DNA from 2 places in the Paenibacillus sp. GL_099_B genome. Region 2 is predicted to be linked to the other one. Evidence: a T-box and tRNA genes for the amino acid it is inferred to sense, from the RefSeq annotation. Region 2 holds a T-box; the other holds one or more tRNA genes.
What was found. A T-box is a leader RNA that pairs with one kind of tRNA and senses whether it is charged. The one in region 2 lies ahead of trpS (tryptophan--tRNA ligase), so its partner is inferred to be a tRNA-Trp.

Region 1 (3,483 bases), 1.9 Mb from region 2:
ATACCTGTGAAGATGCAGGTTACCCGCGACAAGACGGAAAGACCCCATGGAGCTTTACTGCAGCTTGATATTGAATTTGGGTACGATCTGTACAGGATAGGTGGGAGCCTTTGAAACGTGAGCGCCAGCTTGCGTGGAGGCACCGTTGGGATACCACCCTGATCGTATCTAGGTTCTAACCTGGTACCGTAATCCGGTGCGGGGACAGTGTCAGGTGGGCAGTTTGACTGGGGCGGTCGCCTCCTAAAGAGTAACGGAGGCGCCCAAAGGTTCCCTCAGAATGGTTGGAAATCATTCGAAGAGTGCAAAGGCATAAGGGAGCTTGACTGCGAGACCTACAAGTCGAGCAGGGACGAAAGTCGGGCTTAGTGATCCGGTGGTACCGCATGGAAGGGCCATCGCTCAACGGATAAAAGCTACCCTGGGGATAACAGGCTTATCTCCCCCAAGAGTCCACATCGACGGGGAGGTTTGGCACCTCGATGTCGGCTCATCGCATCCTGGGGCTGAAGTAGGTCCCAAGGGTTGGGCTGTTCGCCCATTAAAGCGGTACGCGAGCTGGGTTCAGAACGTCGTGAGACAGTTCGGTCCCTATCTGTCGTGGGCGTAGGAAATTTGAGAGGAGCTGTCCTTAGTACGAGAGGACCGGGATGGACGTACCGCTGGTGTACCAGTTGTTCCGCCAGGAGCACCGCTGGGTAGCTATGTACGGAAGGGATAAGCGCTGAAAGCATCTAAGCGTGAAGCCCCCCTCAAGATGAGATTTCCCAGTATGTAAGACCCCTTGAAGACGACGAGGTAGATAGGCTGGGGGTGGAAGTGCAGCAATGCATGGAGCTGACCAGTACTAATCGGTCGAGGGCTTATCCAATATGCAAGTTGTAAATCGCAAATTTCGTTTCGGATCTAGTTTTCAGAGAATGATCTCTGAAGCATATTCCCTGATAGCTCAGTTGGTAGAGCACTCGACTGTTAATCGAGTTGTCACAGGTTCGAGCCCTGTTCGGGGAGCCATATGGAGAGGTGTCCGAGCTGGCCGAAGGAGCACGATTGGAAATCGTGTAGGCGCCACAAGCGTCTCGAGGGTTCGAATCCCTCTCTCTCCGCCATAGTAAGGCCCGTTGGTCAAGGGGTTAAGACACCTCCCTTTCACGGAGGTAACAGGGGTTCGAATCCCCTACGGGTCATATTTAACTTCAAAAAAAGAAGTTGATTTACACAGCAGTTTTATGATAAGATCATAAATGTGTTGTTCGGAGGCTTAGCTCAGCTGGGAGAGCATCTGCCTTACAAGCAGAGGGTCGGGGGTTCGAACCCCTCAGCCTCCACCATATAACTTTTAATAACGACGCGGGGTGGAGCAGCCCGGTAGCTCGTCGGGCTCATAACCCGAAGGCCGCAGGTTCAAATCCTGCCCCCGCAATTATACTTTCTTTCAAGAAAGTGATCTGGAACCGTGGTGTAGTTGGCCTAACATGCCTGCCTGTCACGCAGGAGATCGCGGGTTCGAATCCCGTCGGTTCCGCCATTTTAATCTTTACATGAGGAATTTGTTCACTTAATCTGCTATATGGCACCGAACGCCCTAGATAAAGTGTAACGTTTCAAGATTAAACTTTATTGTGGCTCGGTAGCTCAGTCGGTAGAGCAGAGGACTGAAAATCCTCGTGTCGGCGGTTCGATTCCGTCCCGAGCCACCATTTATCACAACATAATACGCCGGTGTAGCTCAACTGGTAGAGCAACTGACTTGTAATCAGTAGGTTGGGGGTTCAAGTCCTCTCGCCGGCACCATGTAATCCTGGAGGATTAGCGAAGTGGCCAAACGCATCAGACTGTAAATCTGCTCCCGTACGGGTTCGGTGGTTCGAATCCATCATCCTCCACCAGTTTTTAGGGGCATAGTTTAAAGGTAGAACAACGGTCTCCAAAACCGTTGGTGTGGGTTCAATTCCTGCTGCCCCTGCCAATTAACTTTTAAGAACATATTGTATTATGGCGGTCGTGGCGAAGTGGTTAACGCACCGGTTTGTGGATCCGGCATTCGGGGGTTCAATTCCCCTCGATCGCCCCTTTGTTTTTTTTGGGGATTAGCCAAGCGGTAAGGCAACGGACTTTGACTCCGTCATGCATAGGTTCAAATCCTATATCCCCAGCCATTATGCGGACGTGGCTCAGCGGTAGAGCATCGCCTTGCCAAGGCGAGGGTCGCGGGTTCGATTCCCGTCGTCCGCTCCAAAATGTGGCGCCATAGCCAAGTGGTAAGGCACAGCTCTGCAAAAGCTTTATCCCCAGTTCGAATCTGGGTGGCGCCTCCAGTATATTTTTATAAAACATGATATGCCGGCGTGGCGGAATGGCAGACGCGCTCGACTCAAAATCGAGTGGGAAACCGTGGAGGTTCGAGTCCTCTCGCCGGTATTCAATCAAGTAAGTAAAAGCTCATTAGATGTAAAATCTAATGAGCTTTTTTTATTTCGCAGATATTAAGATGAAGTGTAGGAGAATCCAACATGATGTACTTGGGCAAATACGTGGCATTCTGGTATCTCTAGATCGTAAGCACTGCTTTACCCGTAAACTGGAGATCTATCAATTGATGTTCGTCTGCGTCAATTTCTTCCCATGATTTCTGCACTTGGATTATGGTTTGTAATTGCCCTTTAGCAACCAACTGTGCAAGCATGGCGCGGGCTCGTGGCGGTAGATTTCTTCACCTAGAAAAAAGCTATACAGTGTTCTTCTACCCAAGCCGAGAATATTCAAAGTTGTGCTTTCCGATGAGGAATGACCCAGTGAAAGGAAGAGAGCGGCGAGCGTATCCCCTCCTACAGGATCAATGATAAATCGTAAGGTCCACTAGCGGAATAGTTTTGTCATTTCATCCCCGACAAGGACTTCATTTGCTCCAAAAGCTCTAACTTGCTCCGCCTTTGATTCGGAGCGAGCAACACCAATTGTGTAAGCACCCGACAAGGCGGCCATTTGATGAGCGAATAATCCGACTCCCCCGGTTGATCCCGTTACCAGCACTCGCTTGCCGAGCAGCAATCCCCCTCTTTGCGTAGAGCGTTTAGAGCCGACAAACCAGCGACAGGCAATGTAGCGCACTGGCTAGGTGGGAGTCTCATGCGATTTACGGGATTCAGACCTTCAAGAAACACCATCCAGCTTTATTTGTAGACTCTAAGTATGAGTGGTTTCATCTCATGATGGAGAAGTATGTGGACATTCGCAAGTATTGGATAGAAAAGCGTTGACTGCAGAACAGGATTTTCACGACACGTGTTTGCTGCATTGGATTGTGCTGTTGATTTTTCATTATGAAGACTCACAATAAAGTCCTCGTCATGTTAACAGAATGAATAATGAGGTGTGTATTATAAAAGCCAGGTATAACACGATTACTACGCTTGATGGGAAATAAACAGAGAGACAGTCCCCCAACGGGTTTTTCAGAAATCCGGAAAAAAGTCCAAAGGA
Region 2 (3,483 bases):
CCTCCTCTGATGGCGTGAACTGATGTATGCAACTGCTGTTGCAACCACCGCTAGTCCGCTCAGATACACGAGATTGAACGGGAATATGTATTGGACAAGCAGTTTTTCGAATGTCATATCATCCAGAGGATACAGCATGGTAAGAATAAAAAAGACGCCAAGAGTGGCACAACATATGATCCTTCTGGAGGCGCTCTTAATATTCCAAATTTCTACTACAATATACATGGCCAGACTAATCCGGGTAAAAGAACCGGCGAGCCACTGATAAATGGAAAAGAAATCAGTCTGGGCAATATATTTGCCCAAGGACGCAATTCGCCATTCTTCAAAGGCGGGATATCGCATTTTGGCAGCTTCAAAAGGGTCAAATTCCACGATCGCCCCAATGAGTGGACCGAGTGTCAGCCCAAGGATAATGATCGCGAGCATCAGGTACTGCCATACACGTATCCGTTTGGAAAGGTGGGGCTGCAGATACCAGATGAACAGCAACTCAAACATGCCTGCAAGACTGTAGACTGTGCCATGAAGCACAGGATTCCAGCCATGTTCAAGCACAGGCAGAAGACGACTGTAATCCTTGTACTGTGTATTGACGATAGCTACATAGAAGCCAAGCAGCACAACCAGGGGCAGGATCAATCCTGCTGTAAATGCCAGAGAGCGTATTCCTTTATAGGCCGCATAGGCACAGAGAGACATCAGAGCAATGCTTGTAACCAATATTGGCGTCTCCGTCAGGTAATTGGTTTTGGCCCAAGTGGTGGTATCATGCAGAGTGAAGTAGATCACGGACAGAAAAAAGAGGCTGTTTCCCACCCGAAACAGCATGCCAAGAGGCTTGCCAAGATGGGAAGTCAGCCATTCATGCAGGGTTTGGTGCTGGAGAAAACGAGAGACATAGGCAAGCATTAGAGTGAATAAAAGATAAGGCCCTGCAGACAACAGAACGGATATCCATGCATCTCTTTTTGCCGAAGACAAAAGGGCAGGGATGATCAGGACGTGACTGATCAGGCCAACAGATAACATCATTAACATCATGGCTTGCAAAAAAGAAGGCTGTGTTGGTTTCATGCTGAGGGGACCTCTTTTCCCAATATACTGTTCTCAGCAGTGTTAACGTGATCAAGCCTTCTCATACCGTTAGTCGAAATAACGTATCCCCATTGCTTCACGAACCTCAAGCATCGTCTCACGTGCAGCCTGACGGGCCTGGCGTGTGCCTTCCACGAGGATTTCTTTCACTTCATGTCCACGTTGTTCATAGTAATTTCGCCGTTCACGGAAAGGGGAGAGCAGTTCGTTAATTGCAGTGCCTGCAATCATCTTGCAATCCTTACAACCAATGGTGCCGTCACTACAGCTCGCATGAATCTCAGCGGCCTGATCCTTTCGAAACAGCTGGTGATAGGCAAATACCGGACAAATATCCGGATGTCCCGGGTCAGAACGATGAATGCGGGCAGGATCGGTTTTTGCCCTGGCCAGCTTGGCATACACATCATCAGGATGAGCATTCAACGAGATGGCATTGCCCATGCTTTTGCTCATTTTGCCCACGCCATCCAGTCCGCCCAGCCGTTCTCCGGTCAGAATACGTGGTTCAGGCAGAACGGGCGAATATAATTCATTGAACCGCCGGACCAGTTTCCGCGCTGTTTCGATATGTGGGATCTGGTCTTCCCCCGCTGGAACAAGGGTTGCTTTGCAGAACGCAATATCCGCAGCCTGACTGACAGGATAACCGAGAAATCCGTAATAGAGATCCTTATAGCCACGGTCACGCGCTTCGTTTTTAATCGTGGGATTATGCCGAAGACTGTTCACCGTGATAAACATGGAGAAGATGACAGTCAGCTCGGCAATTTCCGGAATCATCGACTGGATGAACAGAGTGGCTTTATTGGGATCGATACCTACGGCAAGATAATCGAGTGTCACTTGGTGCACGCTGTCTGCAATAAGTCCCGGTTGATCATAGTGGGTCGTAAGCGCCTGTACATCAGCCAGTAAAATATACGTTTTGTACTCATCCTGCAATTGCACCCGACTGCGCAGGCTGCCAACGTAATGGCCGAGATGAAGCTGTCCGGTTGTCCGGTCTCCGGTTAAAATAATGTCTTTGTTCTTGTTCATGGTTCATTCTCCTTTGATGTTGTGATTTTTCGATCCTTAATTGCTGACGCCACCAGCCGTCTTCCACGACCATCACCTCCTTTCAGCCTGCAACAGTTTTGGGTACATACATAAATTAAAAAGCCTCGTCCTTCATCCTGTTTCCCAGACGGGAACAGAATAGAAGGACGAGGCTTATGCTTCGCGGTGCCACCTTAATTGGCCGCTGGTTGCGGCCCACTTGAGGGATACGGATAAATATATGCAGGAAGCCCACATAATCCTTATCGATATCCTGTCCATGGATAACGGCTGAACATGCCGCCTTGCCTACTGACGATCCGCGCTCCTGAGTACAGGTGGCAGAAAGGGTTCAACTCGGAACTCCGAAGCCCATTTCCACATGACCGATACACCTGCTCACACCATCCGCCGGCTCTCTGAGGTATCCTGTCCTGTGTACTTCTCTTCATCATTGTTGATAACATCCGTTTATAATTTTTCACATTGTATCATGCTTTATCTGGATTGACCAGCTTGCGTTTTCTTCCGCTCATATTGGTGCCAAGTACACCTGCGATGATCAGCAAGGCTCCAACAAAGTGGTATCCATGGACAGGTTCATGCAATATCCAGGCTCCGCCAGCAATCGAAATGAGTGTGGACAAATTACTGAATACACTCATTTTGGAAGCTTCCAGATGAGTCAGGGCATAACTCGCCAGCAGCGTGGAGAACATGGTAGAGAGGACAGCCAGATAGGCCAGTGCTCCTAGGTAAGATGCATCTCCGAGTGGCTTCACATAATCCATCATGGTTCCGCTCGACGCATGACGAATCAGAGAAGCTGCGTTGAAGACGATAAATCCAACCATCAGGGTCACCCAGGTCAATTCCATCGGTTTATATTTCTGCGCCAAGGGTCTTGCCAATACACCATAACCTGCAAAACACACCGTGGAGAGCAGCAGTAAAGCAATACCTTTAAAGTTGCCTGCCGACATCCCGCTCCCTTTCATCAAGAAAATAAAGATTACACCTGCCACGGACAACAGCAGGAACAGTTTTTGCAAAAGGGATGTACGTTCTTTTAGAAAGATAGAGGCCAACACAAGTGTGAATACGGGGGCCATCGCCTGGATAATCCCTGCTTCCGATGAGTTGGACGAGACTAGCCCGAATGCCTGAAAGGCAAAGAACAATACAGGAGAGAGCAGCCCTAGCGGAATGATACGCCATAGATCACGAAGGGTTAGCTTGATCTTGATCCATCCGAAAATGACAGGGATGCTGACTACGAGTAATGACAAAGCAAAACGATGTGCAAGTACATCAATTGGATGTGCGACACTCACCGTCATT

Region 1: it has a tRNA-Trp gene. The T-box ahead of trpS (tryptophan--tRNA ligase) is inferred to sense a tRNA for this amino acid. The anticodon was not compared.

Annotation. Positions count from the first base shown of each region.
Region 1 is NZ_CM174430.1:5,970,486-5,973,968, reverse strand. Features, by position in the region: rRNA gene AC3ITG_RS27155 (23S ribosomal RNA) at 1-871, shown strand, start outside; tRNA gene AC3ITG_RS27150 (tRNA-Asn) at 939-1,014, shown strand; tRNA gene AC3ITG_RS27145 (tRNA-Ser) at 1,018-1,109, shown strand; tRNA gene AC3ITG_RS27140 (tRNA-Glu) at 1,116-1,187, shown strand; tRNA gene AC3ITG_RS27135 (tRNA-Val) at 1,256-1,331, shown strand; tRNA gene AC3ITG_RS27130 (tRNA-Met) at 1,350-1,423, shown strand; tRNA gene AC3ITG_RS27125 (tRNA-Asp) at 1,451-1,528, shown strand; tRNA gene AC3ITG_RS27120 (tRNA-Phe) at 1,625-1,700, shown strand; tRNA gene AC3ITG_RS27115 (tRNA-Thr) at 1,719-1,794, shown strand; tRNA gene AC3ITG_RS27110 (tRNA-Tyr) at 1,804-1,889, shown strand; tRNA gene AC3ITG_RS27105 (tRNA-Trp) at 1,896-1,969, shown strand; tRNA gene AC3ITG_RS27100 (tRNA-His) at 1,999-2,071, shown strand; tRNA gene AC3ITG_RS27095 (tRNA-Gln) at 2,085-2,159, shown strand; tRNA gene AC3ITG_RS27090 (tRNA-Gly) at 2,164-2,238, shown strand; tRNA gene AC3ITG_RS27085 (tRNA-Cys) at 2,245-2,318, shown strand; tRNA gene AC3ITG_RS27080 (tRNA-Leu) at 2,343-2,421, shown strand; gene AC3ITG_RS27075 (zinc-binding dehydrogenase) at 2,860-3,111, opposite strand.
Region 2 is NZ_CM174430.1:751,753-755,235, forward strand. Features, by position in the region: gene AC3ITG_RS03580 (GerAB/ArcD/ProY family transporter) at 1-1,080, opposite strand, end outside; gene trpS (tryptophan--tRNA ligase) at 1,150-2,142, opposite strand; T-box leader at 2,303-2,606, opposite strand; gene AC3ITG_RS03590 (DMT family transporter) at 2,634-3,483, opposite strand, start outside.